DNA from 3 places in the Azospirillum sp. TSH20 genome. Region 1 is predicted to be linked to each of the others. Evidence: riboswitches for the same ligand, from Rfam matches in the RefSeq annotation. Region 1 holds a riboswitch; each other region holds the start of a gene.
What was found. A riboswitch is a leader RNA that binds a small molecule or an ion and turns the genes downstream of it on or off. The one in region 1 is predicted to bind thiamine pyrophosphate.

Region 1 (5,220 bases):
TGGTTCCGGTGACCGTCGACCTCGCCTCGCTCTCCACCGGCATGACGACGCTGGAGCGGGTGGCGACCATCGCCCCGAAGGCCAAGCGCGTCCTCGTCGAAAACGGCTTCTCCGGCCCCTTCTCGCAGCTTGAGGACAGCCAGTACGCCCGCCGCAAGGCCGAGATGGTGGAGCGCGAGGGCCTGCAGGTCATCTCCATGCAGCCCTGCACCGCTCCGGCCTGGGCGCGCCTGACCGGCCACCGGCTGGATCAGGTTGCGACGATGACCCGCGAGGATCTGGTGAAGCTGGGCATGACCCCGCCGGTCGCCTCCCGCTCGCTGATCATCATCCACGAATGGCTGCGCAACATGCGTCAGGCGCTGTCGCCCTACCTGCACGACGCCTTCCGCCAGACCCCGGCCACCGCCAAGGCGCGCTGAGGCTGGCCCGACAGGTCAGGTTGTTCTTGTTTCCGGAAGCCCTTCTCCCACCCAGGGAGAAGGGCTTTTCCGTCTCTACGCCGCGCTGCGGGCGGCACTGGGGCTGTAGAGGTCTTCCTTGACCGGTGCCACCGACCGCACCTGATAGCCGGGACGTGCGCTGAACCGGCGGTTGGCGCGTTCGGCCGCCTCGCGGTCTGATTCCGCCCACACCAGATAATTGCGCCCGCGTGCCCATTCAACCGCCAGCGGGTGGGTGGCGTCGATCTCGCCGATCTGCTGGTTCACCACGGTCACCAGCCATTCCTTGTCGCCGGGATTGCGCCGGTCGGTCAGCACCAGGATCTGCGGGCGGCGCTTTGACTGCGCTTCGGTCAGTCGCTGCTGCACCTCGACCTGCTTCTTGCGCAGTTCCACGATGTCCCGCGTCAGCTCCTCGATCTCGGCATGGAGGTTTTCCTCCTCGCGGTGCAGGCGGTGGATGGTGGCGTCCAGCTTGTCCAGCCTGTTGCGCACGCCGCGCACGCGCTGGCGCGCCTGCGACACCCGCTGTTCCACGGTCATCAGCACATTGCCGAGCCAGGCGCCGATCGCGACGATCGCCAGGACGATGATGAAGTTGATCATCATGTCGCGGCACCGGCCTTGGCGCGAGCGGTGGCGGGCGGCACCGGCACGCCCCCCTTGCCGCCGGTCCTCGCGTCCCCCCGCATGAAGGTCTTCTGGAACCCCAGCTTGAAGGGGAAGGCGACGTCGCACATCTGCTTCGCCTCGTCGAAACTGGAGGCCCAGACCTCCGCCACGTTGGCGCAGCGCCAGATCGGGTTCACGGGCCCGCGGTCGCCGGCGGCCCTTGCGGCGGCCGACGCCTTTTCCTGGGTGACGGTGGCGACGAACTTCATCAGGCCGGCCTGCGGGTCACCGACCTCATGCACGAACATCGGCGGCTGCTCGGCCAGCTCGCGGATCTGCTTTTCCGCCTTGCGGATGTCGCTTTCCAGCCGGTTGCGGTCGGATGACTGGCTGTTGCGGCGCTGAACCAGCTGGTTGACCCGGTTCTGAAGCTCCTGCGATTCCGCATGCAGCACATAGACGCGGTTCTCGATCTGCTCCAGACCGCTGCTCTTTTCCATGATGTTCGGCAGGAAATCCTTCAGCATCATGGCGACCGGGACAGCGGCCAGCATGATGATGACGATGGCGATCAGGAACAGGGTCGTGTTCGACATCCGCCCGCCCGTTCTCCTACCAAAGCCCGGCCCAAGGCCGGATCATCCGACGCGGAAGCTGCACCGGCGCAGTGGAATGAGGATCACCGAACAATCCAGGTCCGTCAACGAATCGTCACGGCTTGGTTCGAAATTCGACCCAAATGAAACGATTTGCTGCGGTTCAGGACAGCGCCATCTCCGCCACCCGTTTCACCGTGTCGCGCACCGGGCCCGGCCGGCGTTCGTCGCCCAGCGTGGTGAACCAGTGTTCCGGCGGATTGCGGCCGGCGGCGCGGCTCCAGGTCAGGGCGCGCAACACCGCCTCCGCCTCCGCCGTCGGCTTGATCGCGGGGTCGATGCCGTTCATCACCGCCCAGATCCCTGCCCAGCAGCGCCCGACCGACCAGGGGTTATAGCCGCCGCCGCCCACCACCAGCACCCGCGGCGCCAGCGGCAGCAGGGCCGCCACCGCATCCCACAGCGCGCGGTTGGACAGCTCCAGCCGGCTCAGCGGGTCTTCGGCCAGCGCGTCGGCGCCGGTCTGGATCACCATTGCCTGCGGACGGAAGGCACGGGCCAGCGGCAGCACCGCCGCCTCCATCACATGCTCCATCTCGCTGTCGTTGAAGCCCGGCGGCACCGGCAGGTTGCGGGCCATGCCGCCAGCGCGATCCTCCGCCTTGCCGGTGTAGGGCCAGCGACCATCCTCGTGGATGGAGATCGTCAGAACCCGATCGTCGTCGACGAAGGCCTCCTCCACCCCATCGCCATGGTGGGCGTCCAGATCGACGTAGAGCACCCTCTCCAGCCCATGGTCCAGCAGTTCCAGGATGCCCAGCACCGGCGCGTTGAAATAGCAGAAGCCGCTGGCCCGGTCGCGCCGCGCATGGTGGGTCCCCGCCGCCGGCGCATACACCAGACCGGCCGGCCGGTCGCCCAGGATCCGGGCTGCCTGCAGCGCCGATCCGCTGCTGTGGGCGGGCCGCCGGTACATCTCGGCGAAGATCGGGTTCTCCAGCTTGCCGAGATTGTGGCGGGCGGCGGTGGCTTCATCCACCCGCTGTTCCGCTTCCGCCCGCTTCAGCGCCGCGATGTAATCGGCGGTATGGAAGCGTGCCAGTTCCCGTTCGCTCGCCACATGGGTGTCGAGATAGACCTCGTCCGGCAGCCAGCCCATGGCGCGGCTGAGGTCGATGGCGGTCGAGACGCGCGGGATCGCCAGCGGATGTTTCGGCCCATAGGTCGAGCCGCGATAGATCTCGCCGCCGATGAACAGCGGGGTGCGAAAGGGCGTGGTCAGGGCTGGCACTCCATGATGCCCGCCAGAAACTAGGCGCGGCCACGCTCCGGTCAAGCGCCCGCTTCCACTGGCCGGCATCCACCTACCGGCTTCCACGGGCCGGAACTCCGATCCGGCAATGCTTGCGGTCGCGGATCGTCCGCGCCTATAGTCGCCGCCTTCACTGGGGGGAGCCGATGGGCGGCTGAGAGGTCCTGTTGCGGGACGACCCCTGGAACCTGATCCGGTTCATGCCGGCGTAGGGATCAGTGATGCGGGACCGCACCCACTCCTTTTCCGCCAGAACGACATGCTTGCGATGACGCCGCTTTCGGTGACGATCTCGCGCGCCCGGCTGACCTATGGCGGCACGCTGCTGTTCTCCGACCTGACGCTGGAGCTGCCGGCCGGCCGGACCACCTGCCTGCTGGGACCGAGCGGCGTCGGCAAGACCACCCTGCTGCGCATTCTTGCCGGGCTCGCCGAACCGGAACCGCCGACGCAAGTCGTTACCGGCGATGGAGAGCCGCTGGCCGGCCGCATCGCCTACATGGCGCAGCAGGACCTTCTGCTGCCCTGGCTGACCGTCCTCGACAATGTCCTGCTCGGCGACCGGCTGCGCCATCGCCGGCCCGGCCCGGCGCGGGTGGAGCAGGCCCGCGTATTGCTGGACCGCGTCGGTCTGGCGGGGCGGGAACGCGACCGCCCCGCCGCCCTGTCCGGCGGGCAACGGCAGCGGGTGGCGCTGGCCCGCACGCTGATGGAGGACAAGCCACTGGTCCTGATGGACGAGCCCTTCTCCGCGCTTGACGCCATCACCCGGCTGCGGCTGCAGGAGACGGCGGCGGAGACATTGGCCGGCCGCACCGTCCTGATGGTCACCCACGACCCGCTGGAGGCGCTGCGCATCGGCGACCGCCTGCATGTGATGACCGGCCGTCCCGCCGTGATGGGGCCGGCGCTGGAGCCGTCGGGCCCGGTGCCGCGCCGTGTCGACGATCCTGGCCTGCTGGCCCATCAGGCCGAGCTGCTGCGGAGGCTGGCGGAATGAAGGCGCTGCTGCGCGCCCTGGTCACCCTGCTGGTGCTGGTCGCCGGCTGGCAGGCGCTGGTCTGGGCCACCGGCCTGCCGCGTTACCTGCTGCCCAGCCCACTGGCGGTGGCCGACGCGATGCAGAGGCAGGCGCCCCTGTTGCTGACCCACGGCCTGACCACCCTGTCGGAGATCCTGATCGGGCTGGTGGCCGGCGTGGCGCTGGGCGGTGTCAGTGCCCTTCTGCTGGCGCGCTTCCGCACCGCGCGGCGCTGGCTGATGCCGCTGCTGCTGGTCAGTCAGGCGATTCCGGTCTTCGCCCTGGCGCCGCTGCTGGTCCTGTGGCTGGGCTACGGCATGGCCTCCAAAATCGCCATGGCGGTGCTGGTCATCTATTTCCCGGTGACGACCGCGCTGTTCGACGGGCTGCGGCGCACCGATCCCGGCTGGCTCGACCTTGCCCGCACCATGGGAGCCTCCCCCGCCGCCATCCTGTGGAGCATCCGCCTGCCGGCCGCCCTGCCCGCCTTCTGGTCCGGCGTGCGTGTCGCCGCCGCGGTGGCGCCGATCGGCGCGGTGATCGGCGAATGGGTGGGGTCGTCCTCCGGCCTCGGCTACCTCATGCTGCACGCCAACGCCCGCATGCAGATCGACCTTCTGTTCGCCGCCGTGCTGGTGCTGGGGCTGTTCGCGGTGACGCTGTACGCCGCCGTCGATGCGCTGGCCCGCCGCGCGCTGCCCTGGCAACCCGATACCCAACCTGCCGACGACGCCAACCCTTAAGCCGCCAACCCTCGAAGGGGGAGAGACACCCGATGAAGCACCTGCCGATGAAACACCTAATTGGCGCCGGCCTGATGGTCGCCAGCCTGATGACCTCGCTTCCGGCCCTGGCCCAGGACAAGCTGTCCGTGATGCTGGACTGGTTCGTCAATCCCGACCATGCCCCGCTGGTGGTGGCGCAGGAGAAGGGCTTCTTCAAGGATGCCGGGCTCGATGTGACGCTGACCGCCCCGGCCGACCCCAACGATCCGCCGAAGCTGGTCGCCGCCGGCGGCACCGACATCGCCGTCTCCTACCAGCCGCAGCTGATCCTGCAGGTGGACGAGGGGCTGCCGCTGGTCCGCATCGGCACGCTGGTGTCGACGCCGCTGAACTCCGTCGTTGTGCTGCGCGACGGGCCGGTGAAGACGCTGAAGGACCTGAAGGGCCGCAAGGTCGGCTACTCAATCGCCGGCTTCGAGGACGCCCTGCTCGGCGCCATGCTGGAGAAGCA
Region 2 (5,220 bases), on a different contig from region 1:
GACCGTCGCCGCCGCCGCCGCCGCCGTCGGGGCCGTGGCCGTGATCGCGAGGAAGGCCGGGCCGAGGGCGACACCGCCGAGGGCGAGGGCGAGACGGAGGAGACCGAGGAGACCGTTCTGCCGATTGCCGCCGAGGCGATCCCCGGGGCCGCCATCTCCGAACCCGACGCCGACTCGGCTGAAGCCGAAGGCGACGACGAGGATGAGGACGGCGAGGACGAAACCGGCGCCGACGCCGGCGAGCGCAACGGCGAAGGCCGCAAGAAGCGCCGCCGCGGCAAGCGCGGTGGCCGTCGCCGGTCGCGCCGCGAGGGTGCGGAAGGCCTGGAGGGCGGCGAGGAGGCCGGTTCCGAGCAGCCCGCCGTTCCGGTTCAGGCCATTCCGGCCCCGGCCGAGGCGAGCGACCTCGACTGGATCCTGGCTGGCGATACGGCCCCGGCGGTCGAGCAAGCTCCGGTTCCGGTGACCGCCACCGAGCCGGCGGTGACCGCTCCGGCTCCGGCCGAAGCCGCCGCTGCGAAGGCTCCGGCCAAGAAGGCGTCGCGCAAGCGCAAGGCCGCTGCCGAGGCTCCGGCCGAGGCTGCCCCGGTGGCTGCCCCCGTGGCCGCTCCGGCGGTTGCCGAAGCCCCGGCCAAGGGCCGCAAGCGCAAGGCCGCCGCAGCGGTCGAAGCGCCGGTGGAAGCCGCTGCCGAAGCCGCGCCGGCCAAGAAGGCCTCGCGCAAGCGCAAGGCTGCCGCCGAGGCGCCGGTGGAGGCCGCTCCCGTGGCCGCTCCGGCCGCTGCCGAAGCCCCGGCCAAGGGCCGCAAGCGCAAGGCCGCTGCCGCCGCCGAAGCCCCGGCGGAGGTCGCGACCGACAAGGCTCCGGCCAAGAAGGCGTCCCGCAAGCGCAAGACCGCTGCCGAGGCTCCGGCGGAGGCCGCACCGGTCGCCGCCGCTCCGGCTCCGGTGCCCCAGCCCGCTCCGGCCGCCGAGCCCGCCAACGAGCCGGCTCCCGCCGGTGACGAGGACGAGGCAAATGCCAAGCCGCGCCGCGGCTGGTGGAAGCGGTAAGCCCAACGGCCCAACCGGGACCTCTGGAACGGGAAAAGGCGCCGCAAGGCGCCTTTTCCTTTTCCCGGACGTTATCACCCCTGCCACAGGACAGGTCGGACCATGAGCAAGGCCTTCACCCGCGAGAACGACACGCCGGACGACGACGAACTCGACGATCCGGCACCGCTGCCGCAGGGCTTCAAGAACTACATGACCCCGCCCGGCTTCCAACGCATGCAGGAGGAGTTGCGCCACCTGCTGCGGGTGGAGCGGCCGAAGGTGGTGGAGGTGGTGTCCTGGGCCGCCGGCAACGGCGACCGGTCTGAGAATGGCGACTATCTCTATGGCAAGAAGCGCCTGCGCGAGATCGACCGCCGCATCCGCTTCCTGAACAAGCGGCTGGAATCGGCGGTGGTGGTCAATCCGCAGGACCAGAAGAACCGCGAACAGGTCTTCTTCGGCGCCACCGTCACCTATGCCCGCGAGGACGGGTCGGAGAACACCATCACCATCGTCGGCGCCGACGAAGTCGACCCCGACCGCGGCCATGTCAGCTGGATCTCCCCCATCGCCCGCGCCCTGCTGAAAGCGCGGGAAGGCGATCTGGTCGACGTCCGTACGCCAGCGGGGATGGAGCAGGTCGAGGTGCTGGAGATCAGGTACGCGGGATGACGGAGGGGGCAGTAACCTGCCCCCTCCCCCTCCCTCACTCCGCCGCCGGCTGATAGATCTCCCCGCCCGACTCGCGGAACTTCTGCGACATCTCGGCCATGCCGGACTCTGCGGCGTCGCGGATTTCCTGCGTGATCTTCATCGAACAGAATTTCGGTCCGCACATCGAACAGAAATGCGCGGTCTTGGCGCCCTCCGCCGGCAGGGTCTCGTCGTGGTAGGCCATCGCCGTGTCGGGATCGAGCGACAGGGCGAACTGGTCACGCCAGCGGAAGGAGAAGCGGGCACGCGACATGGCGTCGTCGCGCAGCCGCGCCGCCGGGTGGCCCTTGGCGAGGTCGGCGGCATGGGCGGCGATCTTGTAGGCGATGACGCCGGCCTTCACGTCGTCGCGGTCGGGCAGGCCCAGATGCTCCTTCGGCGTGACGTAGCAGAGCATCGCCGTGCCGAACCAGCCAATCATCGCCGCACCGATGGCGCTGGTGATGTGGTCGTAGCCCGGCGCGATGTCGGTCACCAACGGCCCGAGCGTGTAGAAGGGCGCCTCGCCGCACAGTGCCAGTTGCTTCTCCACATTGTGCTTGATCTTGTGCATCGGCACATGGCCCGGCCCCTCGATCATCACCTGCACGTCGCGCGCCCAGGCGATCTTGGTCAGCTCGCCCAGGGTTTCCAGCTCGGCGAACTGGGCGGCATCGTTGGCGTCGGCCTGACTGCCCGGCCGCAGGCCGTCACCCATCGACAGCGCCACGTCATAGGCGCGGCAGATTTCGACAATGTCGGCGAAATGGTCGTAGAGGAAATTCTCGCGGTGATGCGCCAGGCACCATTTGGCGATGATCGAGCCGCCGCGCGAGACGATGCCGGTCACCCGCTTCGCGGTCAGCGGGATGTGGGCCAGCCGCAGGCCGGCATGGATGGTGAAGTAATCGACGCCCTGCTCCGCCTGTTCGATCAGCGTGTCGCGGAACAGCTCCCAGGTCAGATTCTCGGCCTTGCCATTCACCTTCTCCAGCGCCTGATAGATCGGCACGGTGCCGATGGGGACCGGGGAGTTGCGCAGGATCCACTCACGGGTCTGGTGGATGTCGGCGCCGGTGGACAGGTCCATCACGGTGTCGGCGCCCCAGCGGATCGACCAGACCATCTTCTCAACCTCCTCCTCGATCGAGGAGGTCACGGCGGAATTGCCGATGTTGGCGTTGATTTTGGTCAGGAAGTTGCGGCCGATGATCATCGGCTCCGACTCGGGGTGGTTGACGTTGGACGGGATGATCGCCCGCCCGCGCGCCACCTCGTCCCGGACGAATTCCGGGGTGATGAAGTCAGGGATCTCGGCACCAAAATCCTCGCCGTCGCGCCCCGATCCACTGGCGGCCTCCAGCGCTGCGGCGCGGCCCAGATTCTCGCGGACGGCGATGTATTCCATCTCCGCGGTGACGATGCCGGCGCGGGCGTAGGCCATCTGGGTCACTGCCCCGCCGCCCTTGGCGCGCAGCACGCCGCTGTCGGTGGTCTCAACGTCGCCACGCGCCAGGATCCAGTCGCGGCGGTGCTTGGCCAACCCGGCCCGCACGTCGATGGCAACCGACTCGTCGGTGTAAGGGCCGGAGGCGTCATAAACGGTCAGGGGCGGCTCGCCGCCCGACAGCGCGATCTCGCGCAGGGCGACGCGCAGGTCGGGAAAGCGCGTGCCGGACACATGTATTTTCCGCGACGACGGCAGCGGGCCGGTCGAGATGCGGATGGCGTTCTCGTTGAAGTCCTTAGGCATTGGGTTTCTCCGTCGGAGTTGGGCGGACAAACCCGGGACTGCGGACGGAGGTGCGGTATCTTCGTGCAGGCCGTTCCCCGGCATAGCGGGGGCGATGCGGCCGGACGGGGGCGTGGTCGGCCCGTCACGAGGTCCCTCCCTTCGCCGGTATGACCCGGATCAGGTTCGAAGGGTCACCACGCTGCCGGCGACGCTTGGCGCCGTCCGGCCGTTGGTATCTCAGCCCCCTGTCGGGACCCCCCTGGAATGCGCCCATCCTGCCGACGACGGACGCGCCTGTCAAAAGGAAAGCGCCGCGGACGATCCGTCTGCCATATTGTGGAAATGCGCTACATCCAGCGCTTCGACCGCACATAGACCATCGGCAGCAAGGCCGACAGCAGCATCAGCCCCAAGGCGCTGGCATAGCCGAAGGGCGAATGGCTGCCGGGCATGTCGGTGAAGTTCATGCCGCCGATGCTGGCGACCAGGGTCGGCGGATAGAGCAGGACGGTCAGCACCGACACGATCTTGACGATCTCGTTCTGCTCGACATTGATCTGTCCCAACGCTGTATCCAGCGCCAGCGCGACCTTGCCGGCCAGGAAACGGGCATACTGGTCGAGCCCGCGCAGGTCCTGCAGGGTGGTCTTGGCCCAGCGCCGCGTCGCCTTGCCCGAATGCCAGCCGTCGCCGCGCGCCAGAAAGTCGGTCATGCGGGTAAGGCTGGCCAGACTGACCCGCGCCTTGCCGATCAGATGGCCGGCATGGCCGATGCGCTTCAGCGTCTGGGCATCGTCCAGCGTCTCGCCGCGGGAGCGCAGCTTGCGCCCGCGGAAATAGCGGCGGTTCAGCGCATCCAACTCCACCCCGGTCCGCCGCAGCACGACGGAGGTGCGGTCGATCATCCCATCCACCAGCGCCGCCAGAACCAATTCGCCACGGGCGGCCGAGATCTCGCCATGGGTGGCGCGGCGGCGAAAGGCCAGCAGCGCCTGCGGATCGATGTCGTGGATGGTCACCAGCCGCCGCCCGGCCAGCACAAAGCTGACGGTGGCGATGCGCGGCTCGTCGGTGTCGGCCCAGACCAGCGCGGTGACGGTCATGGTCAAGGCGCCGCCGGTCACGCGGAGACGGCTCGACTCCTCGATCTCCGCCATCTGCTCGCGGGTGGGCAGGCCCGTTCCGATCAGCGCCTCCGCCCGCGCCAACTCTTCGGACGTCGGATTGATGAGGTCGAGCCACACGGCGGAGTCGGGCAATGGCGCCGCCTCCTCCGCGGCAGCCTCCCTGACCCAACGCAGCAGACCGCCGTCATTGACGAAGACATGCAGCAAGGCTGTGCTCCTTGCGTCGGTAATCCGCCCCTCTCCCGCCCCGGGAGAGGGCAATTTACGTCAGCCGACCGCCGCGTCGCGGCTTAACGGGTGGCGGCACCTTCTCCCCATTGTCGAGGTCCAGCGCCGCACCCTCGGCCTTCAATGCCTGTTCCAGCTTGCGCCGGAAGGCGCCGCCGTCCCGCTTGGCGTCCAGGAAATGGCCGACCGCCTCCTTCGCCGCGTCGCTGTCGTAGGGAACCTTGCCCAACGCCGCCAGCTTGGCGCGCTCCACCAGCTTCGGGTCCATCTTCTCGCGGATGGCCTTCATCTGGCGGAGCAAATCCTTGCGCAGGTCGGACATCAGTCCCCCTTATTCCGGCGTCAGGCCTTGCCGATCAGGGTGCCGGCGCCGCCCTCGGTGAAGATCTCGAGCAGCAGCGCATG
Region 3 (5,220 bases), on a different contig from region 1:
ATCCCGCGCCGCCGTGGATGCGGCGCGAGACGCATGGGAACATGAAGGGTCGCGGCGGTGCAAGGATATGGTGGCAAATGCGGCCAATGCCGCCGTGCCTGCCGGTTTCCGCCGAACCGGGCTGGACAAACCGGGGTGGCGCCTCTATGTCGGGGGCGCTTCCGCCGTCACCGGTCCCGTCCCTTGACGGACGGCTCCCGGCACCGGCCGGAAGGCTTCCACAACCCGCAAACCCCGAACGCCGGCCCCAAGCGCCATCGGCCCCGTCCGATGTCGCGGAGCCGTCCCGTCGTTACCATGCCGCCGGCCACCCGGCTCAGGCATGCGGGGGATGCATCGTCGAAGGGAGGGTGCCGGCATGCACACCGATCCCCACACGCCGGATCTGCGGCCGGACGGCGCTGCCCACGCCCACGCCCAAGCCCGCCCGCATGCGGGTCCCGAGGCGGACGACGAACGTCCCTACGGCGTCGAGCCGGAGTTCGTGGAAGAGATCGTCGGCCTGCTGCGCGCCCGTGAACGCGAGGCCGTGCTGGCGCGGCTGGACGGGCTGCATGCCGCCGACATCGCCGACCTGATCGAACAGGCGGAGCCGGCCGAACGCGCCGACCTGATCGACCTGCTTCCCGCCGCGCTGGACGGCGAGGTGCTGTCCTACCTGAACCCCGATCTCCGCGAAGCGCTGATCGAACGGTTCGAGCCGCAGGAGCTGGCCGCCGCCGTCGCCGACCTCGACACCGACGACGCGGTGGAACTGATCGAGGATCTGGACGCCGAGACGCGCGCGCAGATCCTGGCGAACCTGCCCGACGCCGAACGCGCCCTGGTGCAGGAGAACCTGACCTACGACGAGGACAGCGCCGGCCGCATGATGCAGCGAGAGCTGGTCGCGGTGCCGGAATTCTGGACGGTCGGCAAGACCATCGACTTCGTGCGTGCGGCGACCGACACGCTGCCGGAGGATTTCTACGACATCTTCATCGTCGACCCGATGCACCGGGTGGTGGGGGCGGTGCCGCTGTCGCGCCTGCTGCGCCAGCGCCGTGCCGTGCGCATCGCCGATCTGGTGACCGGCGAGGTCGACTCCATCCCCGCCACCATGGAACGGGCGGAGGTGGCGAACCTGTTCCGCCAATATGCGCTGGTCTCCGCGCCGGTGGTCGATGCCGCCGGCCGGCTGATCGGCGTCATCACCGTCGACGACGTCGTCCGCATCATCGACGAGGAGGCGGAGGACGATCTGCGCAAGCTGAGCGGGTCGGGCGACACCGGCGTGTTCAGCGGCATCGCCGACATTGCCCGCAGCCGTGTCGGCTGGCTGACCATCAACCTCGCCACCGCCTTCCTGGCGTCCGGCGTCATCTCGCTGTTCGAGGGCACCATCGAGCAGATCGTGGCGCTGGCGGTGCTGATGCCGATCGTCGCCTCGATGGGCGGCAATGCCGGCACCCAGACGCTGACCGTCGTCGTCCGCGCGCTGGCGACGCACGACCTGTCGTCGGCCAATGCGCTGCGCGTGGTGGGCAAGGAACTGCTGGTCGGGTTGATCAACGGCGGCATCTTCGCGGTGATGGTCGGTGCGATCGCGCTGGTCTGGTACGGCCCGCTGATCGGCATCGTCATCGGGCTCGCCATGATCATCAATCTGGTCGTGGCGGGGCTGAGCGGTGCGCTGATCCCGCTGGGGCTGGAGAAGCTCGGCGTCGATCCGGCGGTGTCGAGCGCGGTGTTCCTGACGACGGTGACGGACGTCGTCGGCTTCCTGGCCTTCCTGGGACTGGCGTCGGTGTTTTTGTTGTAGGGGGCTCTTGATATGGGGGCGGCGGCCTCGCCGGCGGGAAGAACCGATTCCGCTTGTGGGGCCAGCGAAACATTGGCATAAGGCAAGCCATAGGCCTGGGGTGCCGTGCGGTGGTCGCGCGGCTGAGAACACACCCATCGAACCTGTCTGGGTAATTCCAGCGAAGGGAGCCGCCGCATGATCCATGCGCCAAAGTCATCTCCATTTTCGGCACATCCATCTTCCGTCTCCGGAATCCGTCCGTCCGCTGCCGGTCCATCCGTCGCCATCATCGGTGCCGGCTGCATCGGTCTCGCCATCGCCTGGAGGCTGGCGTCGGCCGGCTGCCGCGTCGATCTGTTCGAGCGGGGAGAGGCCGGGCGCGGCGCCACCCATGCCGCCGGCGGCATGCTGGCCGCCTGCGTCGAAACCGAACCGGGCGAGGAGGGGCTGCTGCCGCTGACCCGCGCCTCGCAGGCGCTGTGGCCGGACTTCGCCCGCGATCTTGAAGCCGCGAGCGGCATGGCGGTCGATCTGCGCAGCGAAGGCACCATGGTCATCGCGCTCAACGCTGACGATGCCGCCAAGGTCCGTTTCCTGCACGGTTTCCAGCGCGACCTGGGCCTGCCGGTGGAGTGGCTGAGCGGGGCCGAGGTGCGGCGGCGCGAACCCTTCCTGCAACCGGGCGTCGCCGGTGCCCTGTTCTGTGCCGGCGACCATCAGGTCGACAACCGCAAGGTCGCGGCCGCCCTGCGCCGCGCCGCTCTGGCCGCCGGTGCCCGCCTGCACGAACAGTGCGGCGAGGTGGCGCTGGCGGTGGAGGGCGGTCGCGCCGTGGGTGTGCGGGTTGCTGCAACATTGCACCGGGCCGACCGGGTGGTTCTGGCTGCCGGGGCATGGTCGGCCGGAGTGCCGGGACTGCCGCCCGCCGCCATGCCGCCGGTGCGGCCGGTGAAAGGGCAGATGGTCTGCCTGCGGATGGACCAGCGACTGCCGCTGCTGCGCCATGTGGTGTGGACGCCCGGCACCTACCTGATCCCGCGGCTGGACGGCCGGCTGCTGATCGGCGCGACGACGGAGGAGCGCGGCTTCGATGACCGTCTGACCGCCGGCGGGCAGTTCGCCCTGCTGGAGGGGGCATGGCGGGCGCTGCCCGGCATCGCCGAACTGCCGATCGAGGAGGCCTGGGTTGGGTTCCGCCCCGGCAGCCGCGACGATGCGCCGATCCTGGGCGACAGCGGCATTCCCGGCCTGATCCACGCCACCGGCCACCACCGCAACGGCATCCTGCTGACTCCGGTGACCGCCGACGGCATCGCCCGGCTGGTGCTGACCGGCGAGACCGACCCGCTGCTGCGCCCCTTCGCCGCCGACCGCTTCGTTGCGGCGGGAGCGGCGGCATGAGCGCCATCCGCATCAATGGCCGCGAAGAGCCGCTTTCCGCCGCGTCGCTGGCCGAGCTTCTGGCTGGTCGCGGCATCGCCGAGGGTGCGCAGGGGGTCGCCGTCGCGCTGAACGGCGCCGTCGTCCCCCGCCGCCGCTGGCCCGAAACCCGGCTCCAGCCCGGCGACAGCCTGGAAATCGTCCGCCCGATCCAAGGCGGCTGACCTTCCTACACCTCCCTCTCCCGCCCCGGGAGAGGGAAGGGGCCCAAGCGCAGCTTGGGAAGGGTGAGGGGTGGGGCAAGGATCAAAATCCAAGTTCGGACATCCCCTCACCCTCCCCACGCCTTCGGCGCGGGTCCCCTCCCTCTCCCGGGGCGGGAGAGGGCCTTCTAAAAGGCACTCCCCATGTCCCAATCCGACATCCTCACCATTGCTGGGCGCAACCTCGGGTCGCGCCTCTTCCTAGGCACCGCCGGCTATCCGAATCAGCAGGTGATGCTCGACGCGCTGGCGGCCAGCGGCAGCGAGCTGGTCACGCTGGCGATCCGGCGCATCAGCCTGGACGGCTATTCGGAAAGCCTCGTCGACGTGCTGGCCCGTGCCACTGCCGGGCGGCCGACCGGCCCGGTCGGGCTGCTGCCCAACACCGCCGGCTGCATGACCGCCAAGGAAGCCGTTCTGACCGCCCAGCTGTCGCGCGAGGCGCTCGATACGCCCTGGATCAAGCTGGAGGTCATCGGCGACCGCGAACTGCTCTATCCCGATGTGGAGGAACTGCTGCGCGCGACGGAGGAACTGGTCAATGACGGCTTCGTCGTGCTGCCTTATTGCAACGACGACCCCGTGACCTGCCGCAAGCTGGCCGATCTCGGCGCGGCGGCGGTGATGCCGCTGGGCGCCTTCATCGGCTCGGGCATGGGCATCCGCAACCCGCACGCCATCGAGACGATCTGCGCCCGCAGCCCCGTGCCGGTGGTGCTGGACGCCGGCATCGGCACCGCATCCGACGCCGCTCTGGCGATGGAGCTGGGCTGCGCCGCCGTGCTGCTGAACACGGCGGTGTCGAAGGCGCGCGATCCGGTGCGAATGGCGGCGGCGATGCGCGACGCGGTCAGCGCCGGCCGCGCCGCTTATCTGGCCGGCCGCATGCCGATGCGCGCCCATGCCGAACCGTCCAGCCCGCAGATGGGCCTGATCGGCAGCTGAGATCGGCAGCTGACCTATGGGGATACGGGCTTGATCCGGCGGGGCGGCTGTCGCAGGCTGTCCCGCGACGTCCCCTTGCCGGAGTGCTTCGCCTTGGCCGACACCTTCGTTCCCCGCGACCCCGACTGGAAGGCGCGCTGTCTCGCCTCCTTCGAACAGCAGCCGATCTGCCGGACTCTCGGCATCGAGTTGACGGCGGTCGAGCCGGGATTCTGCGAGATGCGGCTGCCGTTCCGCCCCGAGCTGACGCAGCAGCACGGCTTCTTCCATGCCGGCATGGTCAGCACGCTGGCCGACAATGCCGGCGGCTATGCCGCCTACAGCCTGATGCCGGCGGGCGCCGAAGTTCTGGCGGTGGAGTTCAAGATCAACCTGATGGCGCCGGCCAAGGGCGACGTCATGATCGCCCGCGCCCGTGTGGTGAAGCCGGGGCGCACCCTGACGATCACCCAGGTCGAGGTGTCGATGCTGGACGGCGGCGCGGAGAAGGATTGCGCCCTGATGCAGCAGACCGCCATCTGTATGTTGCCGAAGTGACGGTTCAACCGGTTCGAAAGGGTTCTCCGATGCTCTCTGCACGCCTGCTACCTGCCGCCCTTCTGCTGGCCGGCGGTTTCGCCGTACTGGCCGCCGCCCCGGCGGAGGCCAAGGATCCGCCATCCTGCGCCGCCATCTCCTTCCGCGCTCTGCCCGGCGGCGCGCCGGACGGCGAACAGGATGCCGGTCTCTACAAGTCGCGCTTCGGCAAGATCGAGGTGAAGGCCGACGTCAAGGGCGGGCAGGCGACCAACTATTATATGGTGCTGAACGGCAAGAAGGTGGACGGCCCGGCCACCCCGCCGAAGATGT

Region 2: it holds a riboswitch for thiamine pyrophosphate, as region 1 does, so the genes downstream of both, thiC (phosphomethylpyrimidine synthase ThiC) here and TSH20_RS15860 (ABC transporter ATP-binding protein) in region 1, are expected to answer to the same signal.
Region 3: it holds a riboswitch for thiamine pyrophosphate, as region 1 does, so the genes downstream of both, thiO (glycine oxidase ThiO) here and TSH20_RS15860 (ABC transporter ATP-binding protein) in region 1, are expected to answer to the same signal.

Annotation. Positions count from the first base shown of each region.
Region 1 covers NZ_LGQU01000054.1:7,277-12,496, reverse strand. Annotated here, with positions in the region: gene TSH20_RS15880 (hypothetical protein) at 1-422, shown strand, start outside; gene TSH20_RS15875 (hypothetical protein) at 498-1,052, opposite strand; gene TSH20_RS15870 (hypothetical protein) at 1,049-1,651, opposite strand; gene TSH20_RS15865 (acetoin utilization protein AcuC) at 1,815-2,987, opposite strand; TPP riboswitch at 3,090-3,196, shown strand; gene TSH20_RS15860 (ABC transporter ATP-binding protein) at 3,232-3,963, shown strand; gene TSH20_RS15855 (ABC transporter permease) at 3,960-4,727, shown strand; gene TSH20_RS15850 (ABC transporter substrate-binding protein) at 4,775-5,220, shown strand, end outside.
Region 2 covers NZ_LGQU01000048.1:53,639-58,858, reverse strand. Annotated here, with positions in the region: gene TSH20_RS13960 (ribonuclease E/G) at 1-1,050, shown strand, start outside; gene greB (transcription elongation factor GreB) at 1,153-1,704, shown strand; gene thiC (phosphomethylpyrimidine synthase ThiC) at 1,739-3,478, opposite strand; TPP riboswitch at 3,598-3,731, opposite strand; gene TSH20_RS13945 (CorA family divalent cation transporter) at 3,808-4,794, opposite strand; gene TSH20_RS13940 (hypothetical protein) at 4,850-5,137, opposite strand; gene argB (acetylglutamate kinase) at 5,158-5,220, opposite strand, start outside.
Region 3 covers NZ_LGQU01000150.1:6,666-11,885, reverse strand. Annotated here, with positions in the region: gene mgtE (magnesium transporter) at 359-1,801, shown strand; TPP riboswitch at 1,888-1,987, shown strand; gene thiO (glycine oxidase ThiO) at 1,979-3,184, shown strand; gene thiS (sulfur carrier protein ThiS) at 3,181-3,387, shown strand; gene TSH20_RS31775 (thiazole synthase) at 3,571-4,371, shown strand; gene TSH20_RS31770 (PaaI family thioesterase) at 4,465-4,908, shown strand; gene TSH20_RS31765 (hypothetical protein) at 4,938-5,220, shown strand, end outside.